Regions from separate parts of the Streptomyces sp. NPDC048521 genome, predicted to be linked through region 1. Evidence: riboswitches for the same ligand, from Rfam matches in the RefSeq annotation. Region 1 holds a riboswitch; the other holds the start of a gene.

Region 1 (7,216 bases):
GAGCGGTACGCCGGCACCCCGTCGACCTCCTCGAGGTCCTCGGGGAAGGCCTTGTTCACGGCGTGCAGCCGGCCGGGATAGCCGGCGTCCCTGATGTTGCCGAGGATGCTGCGGCCCACTCCGCCGGGGGTGCGGCCGACGCCGACGACGGCGACGGAGCCGGGCACGAGGAGCCGTCGTACCGAGCGGCCCTCGGCGCGCTGCTCCCGCGCGCGCTGCACGGCGAGGGAGCGGTCGGTGGGTTCGAGGTCGAACTCCAGGCGTACGACACCGTCCTCGAAGCTGCGCTTCTGGGTGTAGCCGGCGTCGGTGAACACCTTGATCATCTTGGTGTTGGCGGGCAGCACCTCGGCGGCGAAGCGGCGGATGTCCCGCTCGCGGGCGACGGCCGCGATGTGCTCCAGCAGGGCGGAGGCGACCCCGCGGCCCTGGTGGGCGTCCTGCACCAGGAAGGCGACCTCGGCCTCGTCGGCGGGCGCGGAGGCGGGCATTCCGTCGGTACCGATGCGGTCATAGCGTACGGTGGCGATGAACTCGCCGCCGATGGTGGCCGCGAGTCCCACCCGGTCCACAAAGTCGTGGTGCGTGAAGCGGTGGACGTCCTTGGCGGAGAGCCGCGGGTACGGCGCGAAGAAGCGGTAGTACTTCGACTCGTCCGAGACCTGCTCGTAGAAGCTGACCAGGCGGTCGGCGTCATCAACGGTGATGGGCCGGATGCGCGCGGTGCCCCCGTCGCGCAACACCACGTCCGCCTCCCAGTGGGCGGGGTACTCGTGCCGGTCCTGCCGGTCCGCCGAGGTCTGCATGGGCCCCAGAGTACGGCTCGCGTACGACAACGGCGCGAGGCAGTCTGTGGAGGACGACAAGCCGGACCGAGGCCGCGGTCCGACGCCACACCGGAGGGGACGAAGGTCCACTCCGGGGACGCTTCACGATATGGGAAACTGGTCTAGACAACCCTGAAGACTGAAGGGCAGCAACACATGGCTGAGCGCCGCGTCAACGTCGGCTGGGCCGAGGGCCTTCACGCCCGTCCCGCCTCCATCTTCGTCCGAGCCGCCACGGCCGCAGGCGTCCCGGTGACGATCGCCAAGGCCGGGGGCAACCCCGTCAACGCGGCCTCCATGCTGGCCGTCCTGGGCCTGGGCGCCCAGGGTGGCGAGGAGATCGTCCTGGCCTCCGACGCCGAGGGCGCGGACGCCGCCCTGGACCGTCTGGCCAAGCTGGTCGCCGAGGGCCTGGAAGAGCTGCCCGAGACCGTCTGAGCGCCTCGCGCGCTCACGCCGCAGCCGCGTCGGCCCCTCGGGGCGGCGCGGCTGCACCCTGTGCGGCGCAATGCTCACGCGGCTGCGTCATAAGCTCGCACCCTCCGCACGCGGCTGCGTCATAAGCGCCGCACGCCCCGCTCCATTTGCCACCGATTTACCGCCGATTTACCGCCGGCATGCGTGTGGCGCCCTCTCATGAATTACGGCACAGCGGAATTCGGGCAGCGCAGAAAATGCCCCGCCGCCGAATAGCTCTTCTTTGTATACGGCGCCCGTGTTAATGCCGCTGGCCCGACATGTTTACGGCATGTTGCGAAGTCCTCACACGCTCCGCGGCGCCGGAAAAGCGAAGGCGGTGCGCGCTCGTCGCGCGCTCGGCGTGCAGCGCCGTGACCGCCCGCGCGCGCTCACCGTCGCCGCGCGCCACCGCGTCCACGATCGCGCCGTGCTCCGCCCAGGCCTCCAGCGGGCTCGACGGCGCCTCCACCGCGTACATCCAGGCGATCTTGTGGCGCAGCTGGGTGAGCATCGAGGTCAGCGAGGGGCTGCCGGAGGCCTGGGCGAGCGTCTCGTGGAACCAGCCGCCCAGCGAGCGCAGATCCTCGCTGTTGCCCCGCCTGGCCCGCTCCTGCCCCAGCCGGACCAGGCCGCGCAGCACCTTGAGGTGGGCCTCCGTGCGCCGCTGGGCGGCCCGCGCCGCGCCCAGCGGTTCCAGGAGCATGCGCATCTCCAGCAGGTCGGCGGCCTCCTGCTCGGTGGGTTCGGCCACGCACGCGCCCGCGTGCCTGCGGGTCACCACGAAGCCCTCCGCCTCCAGGGTGCGCAGGGCCTCGCGGACGGGGACGCGTGAGACGCCGTAGCGGCGGGCCAGGACTTCCTCGGTGAGGCGGCTGCCGCGCTCGTAGACACCCGCGACGATGTCGTCCCGGATCGCCGTGCACACCGAGTGCGCCGGAATACGCATGACCGACCTCCGCCTTAATCCCCGTGAAACGTCGACGATGGACGTGTGTCCCGTGACTCTATTCCAATGAGCCGTAATTTCCGACGGCGGGCCGGAATCCATGCATATTTTTTGGACAACGGGCCCGGCGGACACCGCGAAAAACGACGAAAGCCCCGGCTCGGCGAGCCGGGGCTTCGGGTGCCGTGCGACGGAGGGTCAGACGTTCACGCCGTGCTTGCGGAGGTAGGCGACGGGGTCGATGTCCGAGCCGTAGTCGGGGGTCGTGCGGGCCTCGAAGTGGAGGTGCGGGCCGGTGACGTTGCCGGTCGCGCCGGACAGGCCGATCTGCTGGCCCGGGGTGACCTTCTGGCCCACGGTGACACCGATGGACGACAGGTGGCCGTACTGGGTGTACATGCCGTCGGCCATCCGGATCACGATCTGGTTGCCGTACGCGCCGCCCCAGCCGGCGGAGACCACGGTGCCGGAGCCGACCGCGTGGACGGACGTGCCGCTGGCGGCGTGGAAGTCGACGCCGGTGTGCGAACGGGAGGACCACAGGGAACTGGTGGCCTGGTAGGCCGTGGAGACGTAGGAGTGCGCTATCGGGGCGACGAAGGCGTTCAGGCGCTTGCGCTCGGCCTCGCGGGCGGCGCGGGCCTGGGCCGCACGCTCCTGCTTGACCTTCTCGGCGGCCGCCTTGGCCGCGGCCTCCTCGGCCGCCTTCTCCTGGGCGGCCTGCTGCTGAGCGGCGGCCTGCGCGTCGATCTGCTCGGCCACGTCGTCGCTCGCGGCGAGGACGGGCGTGAGACCGGTCTGCTCCAGGGAGTTCTCCGCGGCGAGCGCCGGCGAGACGGCGAGGGTGCCGATGACACCGGTGGTGGTGAGGGCCGCGATACCGGCCGCCTGAGCGGTGGTCCGCTTGACCCGGCCGGGCTTGCGGTGCTTCCCGGTGGCGCACATGAACGCCATGAAGTGGCTGGTCCTTTCCTTCCCTCTCGCCTACCGGGTTAGCTGACGGGTTCGGAGCAGGAAGGTCTCCTACGGGCCCCCTCGCTCTCGCATGGGCACCCGATTCACCCCAGGGACGGTGGGTCCCCGGCTCCCCTGGCTCGCGCCGTACGGGGACTCGGCGATGGCTGTCCGGTGCCGCGGGTGCGGCGCACTGCCTGACGAACAGCCCGCATGACGCTACGAAAGCCTGCTTTCAATCCTCAAACGGATCGGGGCTTTTGTAGCGCATCCCACAGGGCAGACAGGCAACCTCCGCCTCAAATCGGGCATCTGGGCAGCCGGTGGAACAGCGTGGGGCCCTGACGACCCGCGGGTCGTCAGGGCCCCACGCGCGCGTGCCGCTACTCCGCGGCGACGACGGTGACTTCGCCGATGCCCAGCGCCTCGACCGGCGCCTTGATCTGAGCCGCGTCACCGACGAGGACGGTCACCAGCCGGTCCACCGGGAAGGCGTTGACGACGGCCGCGGTGGCCTCCACCGTGCCCGTCGCGGCCAGCTGCTGGTACAGCGTCGCCTGGAAGTCGTCGGGCAGGTGCTGCTCGACCTGGTCGGCGAGGGTGCTCGCGACGGCCGCCGCGGTCTCGTACTTCAGCGGCGCCACACCCACCAGGTTCTGCACGGCGACGTCCCGCTCGGCGTCGGTCAGGCCCTCCGCCGCGAGGGTGCGCAGCACCTTCCACAGGTCCTCCAGCGCGGGGCCGGTGTTGGGGGTGTCCACGGAGCCGCTGATGGCGAGCATCGAGGCACCGGTGCCGTCCGGGGCGGACCTGAGGACCTGCCCGAAGGCACGCACACCGTAGGTGTAGCCCTTCTCCTCGCGCAGGACGCGGTCCAGGCGGGAGGTGAGGGTGCCGCCGAGGCAGTAGGTGCCGAGCACCTGGGCGGGCCAGACGCGGTCGTGCCGGTCCGGGCCGACCCGGCCGATGAGCAGCTGCGTCTGGACGGCGCCGGGCCGGTCCACGATGACCACGCGGCCGGTGTCGTCGGCGGTCACCGGCGGCACGGGCCGGGGCTCGCCCCGGGTGCCGGTCCACGCGCCCAGGGTGTCGCCGAGCAGCGCGTCCAGATCGGCCCCGGTCAGGTCGCCGACCACGACCGCGGTGGCCGTGCCCGGGCGTACGTACCGCTCGTAGAAGGCGCGTACCGCCCCCGCGTCGATCTTCTCGACGGTCTCCTCGGTGCCCTGCCGCGGGCGGGACATGCGCGAGGCGGCCGGGAACAGCTCCTTGGAGAGTTCCTTGGCCGCCCGGCGGGAGGGGTTGGCCAGCTCGTGCGGGATCTCGTCCAGGCGGTTGCGGACCAGCCGCTCCACCTCGCTCTCGGCGAAGGCCGGGGCGCGCAGGGCGTCGGCGAGCAGTCCGAGGCCCTTGGCCAGGCGGGAGGCCGGGACCTCCAGGCTGAGCCGGACACCGGGGTGGTCGGCGTGCGCGTCCAGCGTGGCGCCCGCGCGCTCCAGCTCGGCCGCGAACTCCTCGGCGGAGTGCTTGTCGGTGCCTTCGGAGAAGGCTCGCGCCATGATCGTGGCGACGCCGTCCAGGCCGGCCGGCTCGGCGTCCAGGGGCGCGTCGAGCAGCACCTCGACGGCGACGACCTGCTGGCCGGGGCGGTGGCAGCGCAGCACCGTCAGACCGTTGTCGAGCGTGCCGCGCTCGGGGGCCGGGAACGCCCACGGCCTGGCCTCGCCCGGCTGCGGCTGGGGGTGGAAGTCCATCGTGGCGAGCTGGGTCACTTGGCCGTCTCCTCGTTCTCGTTACCGGCCTCTACGGTCGCTTCCTGCTCCGGATCCTCCGGGACCTCGGCGTCCTCGACGGCCTCCGGGGACTTGGGCTCGTAGACGAGGACCGCGCGGTTGTCGGGCCGCAGGCGGGCCTTGGCGACCTCCTGGACCTCCTCGGGGGTCACCTCGAGGACGCGGTGCACGGCGGTGAGGGCGAGCTGCGGGTCGCCGAACAGCACGGCGTACCGGCACAGTTCGTCGGCGCGGCCGGCGACCGTGCCGAGCCGGTCCAGCCACTCACGCTCCAACTGGGCCTGGGCGCGCTCCATCTCCTCGGGCGTGGGGCCCTCCGCGGCGAACCGGGCCAGTTCCTCGTCGATGGCGGCCTCGATGACCGGCACCTCCACGTCACCGGAGGTCTTCACGTCGAGCCAGCCCATCGAGGGCGCGCCGGCCAGGCGCAGCAGGCCGAAACCGGCCGCGACGGCCGTACGGTCGCGGCGCACCAGCCGGTTGTACAGGCGGGAGGACTCGCCGCCGCCGAGGACGGTCAGGGCGAGGTCGGCCGCGTCCGCCTCGCGCGTGCCGTCGTGCGGCAGCCGGTAGGCGGCCATCAGGGCGCGCGCCGGGACCTCCTCGACGACGACCTCGCGCAGCTGCTCCCCGATGATCTCCGGCAGGGAGCCGTCGCGGGGCTGGGGCTTGCCGTCGTGGGACGGGATCGACCCGAAGTACTTCTCGATCCAGGCGAGCGTCTGCGCGCTGTCGATGTCGCCGACCACGGAGAGCACCGCGTTGTTCGGCGCGTAGTAGGTGCGGAAGAACTGGCGCGCGTCCTCCAGGGTGGCCGCGTCCAGGTCCGCCATCGAGCCGATCGGCGTGTGGTGGTAGGGGTGGCCCTCCGGGTAGGAGAGGGCGGTCAGCTTCTCGAAGGCGGTGCCGTAGGGGACGTTGTCGTAGCGCTGGCGGCGCTCGTTCTTGACGACGTCCCGCTGGTTCTCCATGGACTCGTCGTCCAGGGCGGCCAGCAGCGAGCCCATGCGGTCGGCCTCCAGCCAGAGGGCGAGCTCCAGCTGGTGGGCCGGCATGGTCTCGAAGTAGTTGGTCCGCTCGAAGCTGGTGGTGCCGTTGAGCGAGCCGCCGGCGCCCTGCACCAGCTCGAAGTGGCCGTTGCCCTTGACCTGCGCCGAGCCCTGGAACATCAGGTGCTCGAAGAGGTGAGCCAGGCCGGTACGCCCCTTGACCTCGTGGCGGGAACCGACGTCGTACCAGAGGCACACCGCCGCCACCGGGGTCAGGTGGTCCTCGGAGAGCACCACGCGCAGACCGTTGGCCAGGCGGTGCTCGGTCGCTGTCAGGCCCCCGGAGCCTGCCTCGGCTGTGGTCGTGTGACCCATGGGCATGTACGTCCCTTCGCGAGCGGAGGCGGTCGAAAGAAACCGCGGTTTTCCTGCCGTTCCTGCCACTGTATGCAAAGCGTGCGGGACGTCGGTGAAGTTCCCGCGGGACGTACGCCCACAGCGGATCGCGTAGCCTGCCTGCGACCCCTCTCCCGATGGCCTCCGGGCACCGGCCAGGCCGGCGGAGACCGGGTCGTGGCCCGGGCTGTCAGTGCCGCGGTCCACAATGGTCCGCGTCAGATCCGTCAATCGCTTCAGCAGCAAGAGCGAGCCGAGGGGGCGCGGGGGGGGGGGGGGGGGGGGGGGGGGGGGGGGGGGGGGGGGGGGGGGGGGGGGGGGGGGGGGGGGGGGGGGGGCGGCCCCCCCCCGCCCCCCCGCCCCGCCCCCCCCCCCCCCCGCCCCCCCACACCGAGCGCACCGTAGGCAAGCGACCAGATCAGGAGGAGCCGGCAGCGATGGCCCGCCGCAGCACGAAGACCCCGCCGCCCGACGATTCGTTCGAGGAGAGGATCCTCGACATCGACGTCGTGGACGAGATGCGTGGCTCCTACCTGGAGTACGCGTACTCGGTCATCTACTCGCGCGCCCTGCCGGACGCCCGTGACGGCCTCAAGCCGGTGCATCGCCGGATCGTCTACCAGATGAACGAGATGGGCCTGCGCCCCGACCGCGGCTATGTGAAGTGCGCGCGTGTCGTCGGCGAGGTCATGGGCAAGCTGCACCCGCACGGTGACGCGTCGATCTACGACGCCCTGGTGCGTATGGCGCAGCCCTTCTCCATGCGCGTGCCCCTGGTCGACGGCCACGGCAACTTCGGCTCGCTGGGCAACGACGACCCGCCGGCCGCGATGCGGTACACCGAGTGCCGCC
Region 2 (7,216 bases), on a different contig from region 1:
ACGGCCCCAGACCCTCCCCCATCACGAACCGACGACCCTCAGGCCCCCGCCCCCATCACAAACCCACGACCGCAGACCCCCGCCCCGGCGCACCCGACGACCGCAGGACGAGGTCGGGCCGGGGCAGGGTCGGTCGGTGGGGTGGGGTCAGGCGGAGGCGTCCGTCAGTTTCTTCAGTTCCTCGTCCGTCAGGCTCAGCTGCGCCACTCCCAGCAGGGCCGGGAGCTGTTCCGGTGTGCGGGCCGAGGCGATGGGGGCCGCGATCGTCGGCTGGGCCGCGAGCCAGGCCAGGGCGACCGTGGCGACCGGGGCCTCGTGGGCGGCGGCGATCTCGTCCAGGGCCGTCAGGACCTTCTGGCCGCGCTCGGAGTCCGCGTGCTTCTGGGCCCCGTCGGCGCGGGCGCTGTCCACGGTCGTACCCGGACGGTACTTGCCGGTCAGGAAACCCGAGGCGAGGGAGAAGTACGGGACGGCGGCGAGGCCCTCGCGCGCGGCCAGGTCCTGCAGCGGGCCCTCGTAGGTGTCGCGGGAGACCAGGTTGTAGTGCGGCTGGAGGGCGACGTAGCGGGCGAGGCCCTCGCGCTCGGAGAATTCCAGGGACGCCCTGAGACGTTCGGGGGAGATGTTGGAGGCGGCGATGTGGCGGACCTTGCCGGCCTTCACCAGCTCGTCCAGGGCGCCGATGATCTCCTCGACCGGCACCTCGGGCTTGTCGAAGTGGGTGTAGTAGAGGTCGATGTGGTCGGTGCCCAGGCGGCGCAGGGACGCGTCGGCGGCGGCCTTGATGTTGGCGGCGGACAGGCCCTGGTACTCGGGGTGCTGGCTGACCTTGGTCGCGATGACGACGTCGTCGCGGTTGTCGCGGGCCTTGACCCACTTGCCGATGATCGTCTCGGACTCGCCGCCCTGGTTGCCCTCGCCCCAGGCGCTGTAGCTGTCGGCGGTGTCGATGAAGTTGCCGCCGGCCGCCGCGTAGGCGTCGAGGACGGCGAAGGAGGTCTCCTCGTCGGCGGTCCAGCCGAAGACGTTGCCGCCGAGGGAGAGGGGGAAGACCTCGAGGTCGGAGGAGCCGAGTGTGCGCAGAGAAGTCATGCTCCACGTCAACGCCGACGGCGGATGATCGCATTCCGCCGTCGGCGCCAAGTTCACGCAAAGGGGTGCCCCCGCGGGCTCCCTGAGGGGCGTGTCAGGGGTTGAGGCCCTTGTCCCGCAGCCAGGCCATCGGGTCGATGCCGGTGGACTGGCCGCCCGGGTGGACCTCCAGGTGCAGGTGCGGGCCGGTGACGTTGCCGGTGGCGCCGACGCGGCCGATGACGTCACCGGTGGAGACCTTCTGGCCCACGGAGACGCTGATCGAGGACTGGTGGCAGAACCACACCTCGGTGCCGTCGTCGAGGGTGAGGACCGTGCGGTAGCCGTAGGAGCCGGCCCAGCCGGCCTGGGTGATCGTGCCGCTGTGGACGGCCTTGATGAGGGTGCCCGTGGGGGCGGCGAAGTCGAGGCCGGTGTGGTAGCCGGAGGACCACATCGAGCCGGCCTGGCCGAACGTCGAGGTGAGCGTGTACGAGGACGTCGGCAGCGCGTACTGCTTGGCCAGCTCGGCCAGCCGCTTGGCCTCGGCGGCCTTCTCGGCGTCGGCCTCCGCCTTCTCCTTGGCGGCGGCGGCCTTGGCGGCGGCTTCCTTCTCCGCCTTGGCCGCGGCGTCCGCGGTCTGCTTCTCGGCGGCGGCGAGCACGGCGGCGGTGGCCTTGCTGTCGGCCTTGGTCTGCTGCTGCTCGGCCTGGGCCATGATCCGGTTGCGCAGGGTCTCACCCGCGTCGGCGTGCTGCTCGGCGTCGGCGGAGGTCACGCCGACGCCGCTGAGCGCGGTGGTGGTGGCCTCGGGCGCCGGGGAGGAGGTGTCCTCGAAGAGCGAGCCGACGGAGGGCAGGTCCGGCAGGGAGATGGAGACCGGCGGCTTGCCGGTGTTGGCGCTGGCCATGCCGCCCGCGCCGACCGCGGCGATCACGCCGACGCCGAGGACGGTGGAGCTGCGGGCGAATCCGCCGCGCTGCTTGGCGACGCGGTGGCGGCCGCGGACCGGGGCGAGGGAGTCCTCGGTGGGGTTCCACTCCTCCCAGGGGCCCTCCTCGGCGCGGTAGGAACCGTAACCGAAGGTCTCGGTCCCGGCTTGTGCCGGTATGTACGGGGCTTCTGGGGCAGGCCGGTTGGACGCCACGCAGGCGTACTCCTTTCCTTCCTCCGCCTACCGGGTTAGCTGACGGGTTCGGAGCAGGAAGGTCTCCTACGCGCGTATACCGGGCGTGGACTCAGCGAGTCCACGTCGGTGTCCGCGTGATTCACCCCAAGGTGGTGGTTCCCCGGTTCCCTTGCGGGATTCGGCGCGTGCGCACGGAGCCGCCTCTGGTGACGGCTGGGACGACCGCGCTGCGTTATCGAACGTTAATAGACGTGCCAGGCACTTTCCAAGCCGTTCGGCTTGATCGTTAACGTTTCCGGCCGTGGACTTACCCGTCAGGACCCCTGCAAACCGGGCGAGTTGGCCGCGGTTCAGGAGTCACAGAAGTTTTGATGGTGACTCAGATGTTATGCGGACGGCGGTCGCCCGGTCACCCTCGGTGAGGGCGCTCAGGGCTGCCGTACGGCGAGGAGCGCCATGTCGTCCGTCATCCCGCCGCCGGAGTGCCGCCGCACCTCCTCTGCGAGTCGGCCGAGCAGCGCGCCGGGACCGGGGAAGGTGCGTCCGGCGAGCCGCCGTTCGGGTTCGTAGAACCGGCCGTGGGCGTCCCGGGCCTCGGACAGTCCGTCGGTGTAGAGCAGCAGGGTGGCCCCGCTCGGGAAGTCGGCCTCCAGTGCCCGGTCGGGCCACATGCCGAGGTCGGCCATGCCGAGCGGCAGCGCCGGCTCGGGCGCGGTCAGGGTGCGCAGGGTGCCGTCGGCGTGCAGCAGCAGTGGGGCCGGATGGCCGCGGTTGACGATGCGTACGACGCCGTCGCCGTGCGGGAGTTCGGCGAGGACGGCGGTGGTGAAGCCCTCGAACGCGTCGATGCCGTCCCGCCGGGTGCCCTCGCGGGCCAGTGCCCGCTCCAGCCGCTCGGCGACCGCCTCCAGCGTGGGTTCCTGCTCGGCCGCCTCCCGGAACGCCCCGATCAGCACAGCGACGGCGGCGACCGCGCCCAGGCCCTTGCCGCGCACGTCCCCGACGACCAGCCGGACGCCGTACGGGCTGTCCTGCACCGCGTAGAGGTCGCCGCCGATGAACGCGTCCTGGCGTGCCGCCTCGTAGCAGGCGGCGATCTCGAAGCCGCCGATGCGCGCGGCGGGCTCGGGCAGGACGGCCCGCTGGGCGGCCTCGGCGATCTCCCGGGCGGAGGCGAGCCGCCGGTCGCCGAGGCGGACCACGCGGTTGATGGCGACGGCCAGCAGGGCGACCGTGGCCACGGTGACCACGTCGGTGACGGTGGCCACGGCCGGGTGCGCGCCGGCCCGGGCGTGCACGGCGTAGGCGGCGGCGAGTGCCACGAGGCCGGTCAGGACGGTGGTGCGCAGCGAGGCCAGTGGGGCGGCGATCAGCGGGGCGGCGGTGAAGAACGGGACGGCGGTGAAGTCCTCGGGGGTGAGCAGTCCGTAGAGGACGCCGCCGGCGACGAGGAGGGCGGGGAGGGTCCGGGCCAGGGCGCGCGGGCTCGGGCGGCGGGTCCCGCGCACCGGTGCCGGCTCGTCGCCGAGCCCCGGGTCGGGCACGGGGTCGCCGGGGAGCCGGCCACCCGCCCTGGCGTACGTGTTCTGCTCCACCTCACCAGGGCGCACCGCTTGTCTCCCACGTGTCCGACGTACGTCCAGGTTTGCGGGCAGGGGGGCGCGGGGCGACCGCTGTGGACCGACCGGATGACCGGCTGTGACGTATGCCACTCGACAGAAATCCAGGACATCCCGGGAACCCGTGAGTGTCCCGGGAAAACGCTCAGGGCCGGAATCCGTGAACTGGATTCCGGCCCTGAGCCTTCAGTAGCGGGGACAGGATTTGAACCTGCGACCTCTGGGTTATGAGCCCAGCGAGCTACCGAGCTGCTCCACCCCGCGTCGTTGTGTCTCTACTGTACGCCATACGCAGGACGGATTGCACATCGCCTTCCCGCGGGCCCTGCTCGGCCCGGTTCCCGGGGGCCCTCTCAGCCCGGCAGGTGGGCGTTCGGGGCCTTGGCGAGCGCCTCGAACTCCGGGAGTACGACCACCTCGGCTCCCCCGTCGCGCAGCACGGCCGTCCCGTCGGCCGCCGCGACGAAGGTGTCCGGCTCCCGCCAGGCGGTGACCACCCGGCGCACCCCGGCCCGCAGGATCAGCTCGGCGCAGGGCGCGGGGCGGGAGGCACGGCGGGCGCAGGGCTCCAGGCTGCTGTAGACCGTGGCACCGGCCAGCCTGGGATCGGCCCGGTCGATCTTCGCCAGCGCGGCCTCCTCCGCGTGCACCACCGGGTCGTCGCCCTCCCGGGAGTGGCCACGGGCGAGTTCGGTGCCGTCGGCGGCGACCACGACCGCGCCGACGCTGAAGGCCGTCTCCGAGGGCGGGCACAGGGCGGCGAGTGCGCAGGCGGTGCGCAGCCAGTGACGGTCGGCGGCGGTGGGGGCCGGGCCGGTGCCGGGGGCCGTGGGTTCGTAGCGCATGAGGACGACGTCCTCGATGCGGCGGGTCTCGACCAGACGCAGCCGGCCGCCCTGGTAGACGCCGGGGCCGAACAGGCGAGGTGCCGCCGGGTCGCCGACGAACAGGGGGGCGAGGACCAGCTGGAGTTCGTCCGCGAGGCCCTGCTGGAGAAGCTGGCTGTGCACCTGGCCGCCGCCCTCGACCATCAGGCGCCGGACGCCGCGCACGTCGTGCAGGTGCTCCAGCAGGGCACGCCAGTCGATTCCGGTGCCGAGCGGGACGACGTCGGCGCTGCTCCCGAGGAGCCGGCCGGCCCGTTCGGCGCCCTTGTCGGTCGTGTAGACGAGCTTCTCGCCGCCGGTGTGCCAGAAGTTGGCCCCGGGGTCGAGTTCACCGGAGGCGGTGACGGTCACCTTCAGCGGGTACGCGGGCTTGCCCGCCGCCAGCCGGGCGGCGCGGCGGTCGGCGGAGTTGACCAGCAGGCGGGGGTTGTCGGCGCGGATCGTGCCGGCGCCGACGAGGATGGCGTCGACGGAGGCCCGCACGTCGTCGACCCGGTCGAAGTCGGCCGGGCCGGACAGCAGGAGCCGTTCGGGGCCGGTGTCGTCCAGGAAGCCGTCGAGCGAGACGGCGGCGGACAGCAGCACGTACGGCAGGGGCATCGGCGCACTCCCTCGCGGCGGCCCGGCGGGCCCGCCAAGTCTTGTTCAAGTTTGAAACAAACTTACACTGGCGATATGACGACCCGCTGGCTCAGCCCCGAGGAGCAGCGCGCCTGGCGCGCCTACATCGCCGCCTCGCGACTCCTGGAGGACGCGATCGACCGGCAGCTCCAGCAGGAGGGCGGCATGCCCCACCTGTTCTACTCGGTGCTGGCCAACCTCTCCGAGGCGCCCGACCGGCGGCTGCGCATGACCGACCTCGCCGAGACGCTGAAGATCACCCGCAGCAGGCTGACGTACGCGGTGACCCGGCTGGAGCGCGACGGGCTGGTGCGCCGGGAGGACTGCCGGTGGGACAAGCGCAGCAGCCTGGCGGTGCTGACGGACGAGGGGATGGCCGTGCTGGAGCGCACGGCACCGGGGCACGTGGAGACGGTGCGCACCACGCTCTTCGACCGGCTCACGCCGGAGCAGGTGGGGCAGCTGGAGCAGATCTGCACGGGGATCGCCCGCGGGCTGCAGGGGGAGGACGAGGCGGGGGCGGCGACGGAGGACGTGCCGTGGCGGCGGCGGTCGTCACCGTGTTCGGGCTCCGCGACCGAGTGAGTCGCCCGTCGCGGGTCTCATGAGGCGCGCCGCCCCGTCTCCATTGCTTCAAGTTTAAAGCATGAGGTAGGGTCCCGATCCTGGACATCTGCTTCAAATCTGAAGCAGATGGTTACGGCACAGATCCCGGAGACCCGCATGCCCGACATCCCCGCCGCCACCCCGCGTGCCCGCGTCCGGGTACCGCTGCGCTTCCCCGACGGCTACAGCGCCGACGCGGCACTCGTCACCTTCCACGGGCTCGCCGACGGCCGGGAGCACGTCGCCGTCGTCCTCGGCGACCCCGGCCCGGTTCCGCTGGTGCGGCTGCACTCCGAGTGCCTGACCGGAGACGTCTTCGGCTCCGCCCGCTGCGACTGCGGGCCCCAGCTGCGCGAGGCGGTCGAGCGCATCGCCGAGCGCGGCGGCGTACTGCTCTACCTGCGCCAGGAGGGCCGCGGCATCGGCCTCTACAACAAGCTCGACGCCTACGCCCTCCAGGACCAGGGCCTCGACACCTACGAGGCGAACGCCGCCCTCGGCCTCCCGGAGGACGGCCGCGACTACACCGCCGCCGCACAGATGCTCGCCGCCCTCGGCATCGGCGAACTGGATCTGCTGTCCAACAACCCCGACAAGGCGGAGCAGTTGCGCGCGCTGGGCACCGTCGTCCGGCACCGGGTGCCGACCGGTGTCTTCACCACGGCCCACAACGTCCGCTACCTCCGCGCCAAGGTCCTGCAGACCCAGCACACACTCCCCCTGACCGAGCTGAACGAACTGACGGAACTGAGCGCGGGGTGAGCGGGGGCCGGGCGCGGGGCGGACGCCGGCCGGTGGCGAGGTGCCGGCCGGGGCCCGCCGGGGCTCAGGGCTCGCGGTGGGCGGGGAGCCGGAGTGCCGAGACGGTCCCCAGGGCGAGCAGGACCGCGGCCACGGTGTAGGCGACGCGGAAGCCGGCCGGGTCCGTGCCCGCCCAGCCCAGGACCACCGACAGCGCGGCCGTGCCGACGGAAGCGGCCAACTGGGCGTTGATGCTGAGCGCGGTGCTCGCCCCGGCCAGCCGGTCCGCGGGCAGGTCACGGGTGGCGGTGGTCATCGTCGGCATCAGCGTCATGCCGACACCGACGCCCATGACCATGCCCGCGGCGACGATCCGCCAGGGCGCCACGTCCGCGGTACCGGTCTGCCAGGCCGTCAGGCCCATGCCGAGGGCGGCCACCGCACACCCGGCCGGGATCAGCCGGCGCGGTGCCACCCGGTCGATCCGCCGCGCCGCGATCTGCATCGTCGTACCGACCACGAGCCCGATGGGCGCCCCGAGC

What was found. A riboswitch is a leader RNA that binds a small molecule or an ion and turns the genes downstream of it on or off. The one in region 1 is predicted to bind cyclic di-AMP.
Region 2: another riboswitch for cyclic di-AMP. It lies ahead of ACGFRF_RS37095 (M23 family metallopeptidase); the one in region 1 lies ahead of ACGFRF_RS32030 (M23 family metallopeptidase).

What each region holds. Positions count from the first base shown of each region.
Region 1 covers NZ_JBICWR010000017.1:116,744-123,959, reverse strand. Annotated here, with positions in the region: gene ACGFRF_RS32045 (GNAT family N-acetyltransferase) at 1-806, opposite strand, end outside; gene ACGFRF_RS32040 (HPr family phosphocarrier protein) at 984-1,265, shown strand; gene ACGFRF_RS32035 (GntR family transcriptional regulator) at 1,546-2,232, opposite strand; gene ACGFRF_RS32030 (M23 family metallopeptidase) at 2,431-3,186, opposite strand; cyclic di-AMP (ydaO/yuaA leader) riboswitch at 3,199-3,359, opposite strand; gene ACGFRF_RS32025 (M16 family metallopeptidase) at 3,570-4,958, opposite strand; gene ACGFRF_RS32020 (M16 family metallopeptidase) at 4,955-6,349, opposite strand; gene ACGFRF_RS32015 (DNA topoisomerase (ATP-hydrolyzing) subunit A) at 6,802-7,216, shown strand, end outside.
Region 2 covers NZ_JBICWR010000025.1:22,005-29,220, forward strand. Annotated here, with positions in the region: gene ACGFRF_RS37090 (aldo/keto reductase) at 148-1,092, opposite strand; gene ACGFRF_RS37095 (M23 family metallopeptidase) at 1,187-2,218, opposite strand; cyclic di-AMP (ydaO/yuaA leader) riboswitch at 2,226-2,394, opposite strand; gene ACGFRF_RS37100 (PP2C family protein-serine/threonine phosphatase) at 2,629-3,810, opposite strand; tRNA gene ACGFRF_RS37105 (tRNA-Met) at 4,010-4,083, opposite strand; gene ACGFRF_RS37110 (dihydrofolate reductase family protein) at 4,173-5,306, opposite strand; gene ACGFRF_RS37115 (MarR family winged helix-turn-helix transcriptional regulator) at 5,382-5,912, shown strand; gene ribA (GTP cyclohydrolase II) at 6,051-6,695, shown strand; gene ACGFRF_RS37125 (DHA2 family efflux MFS transporter permease subunit) at 6,760-7,216, opposite strand, start outside.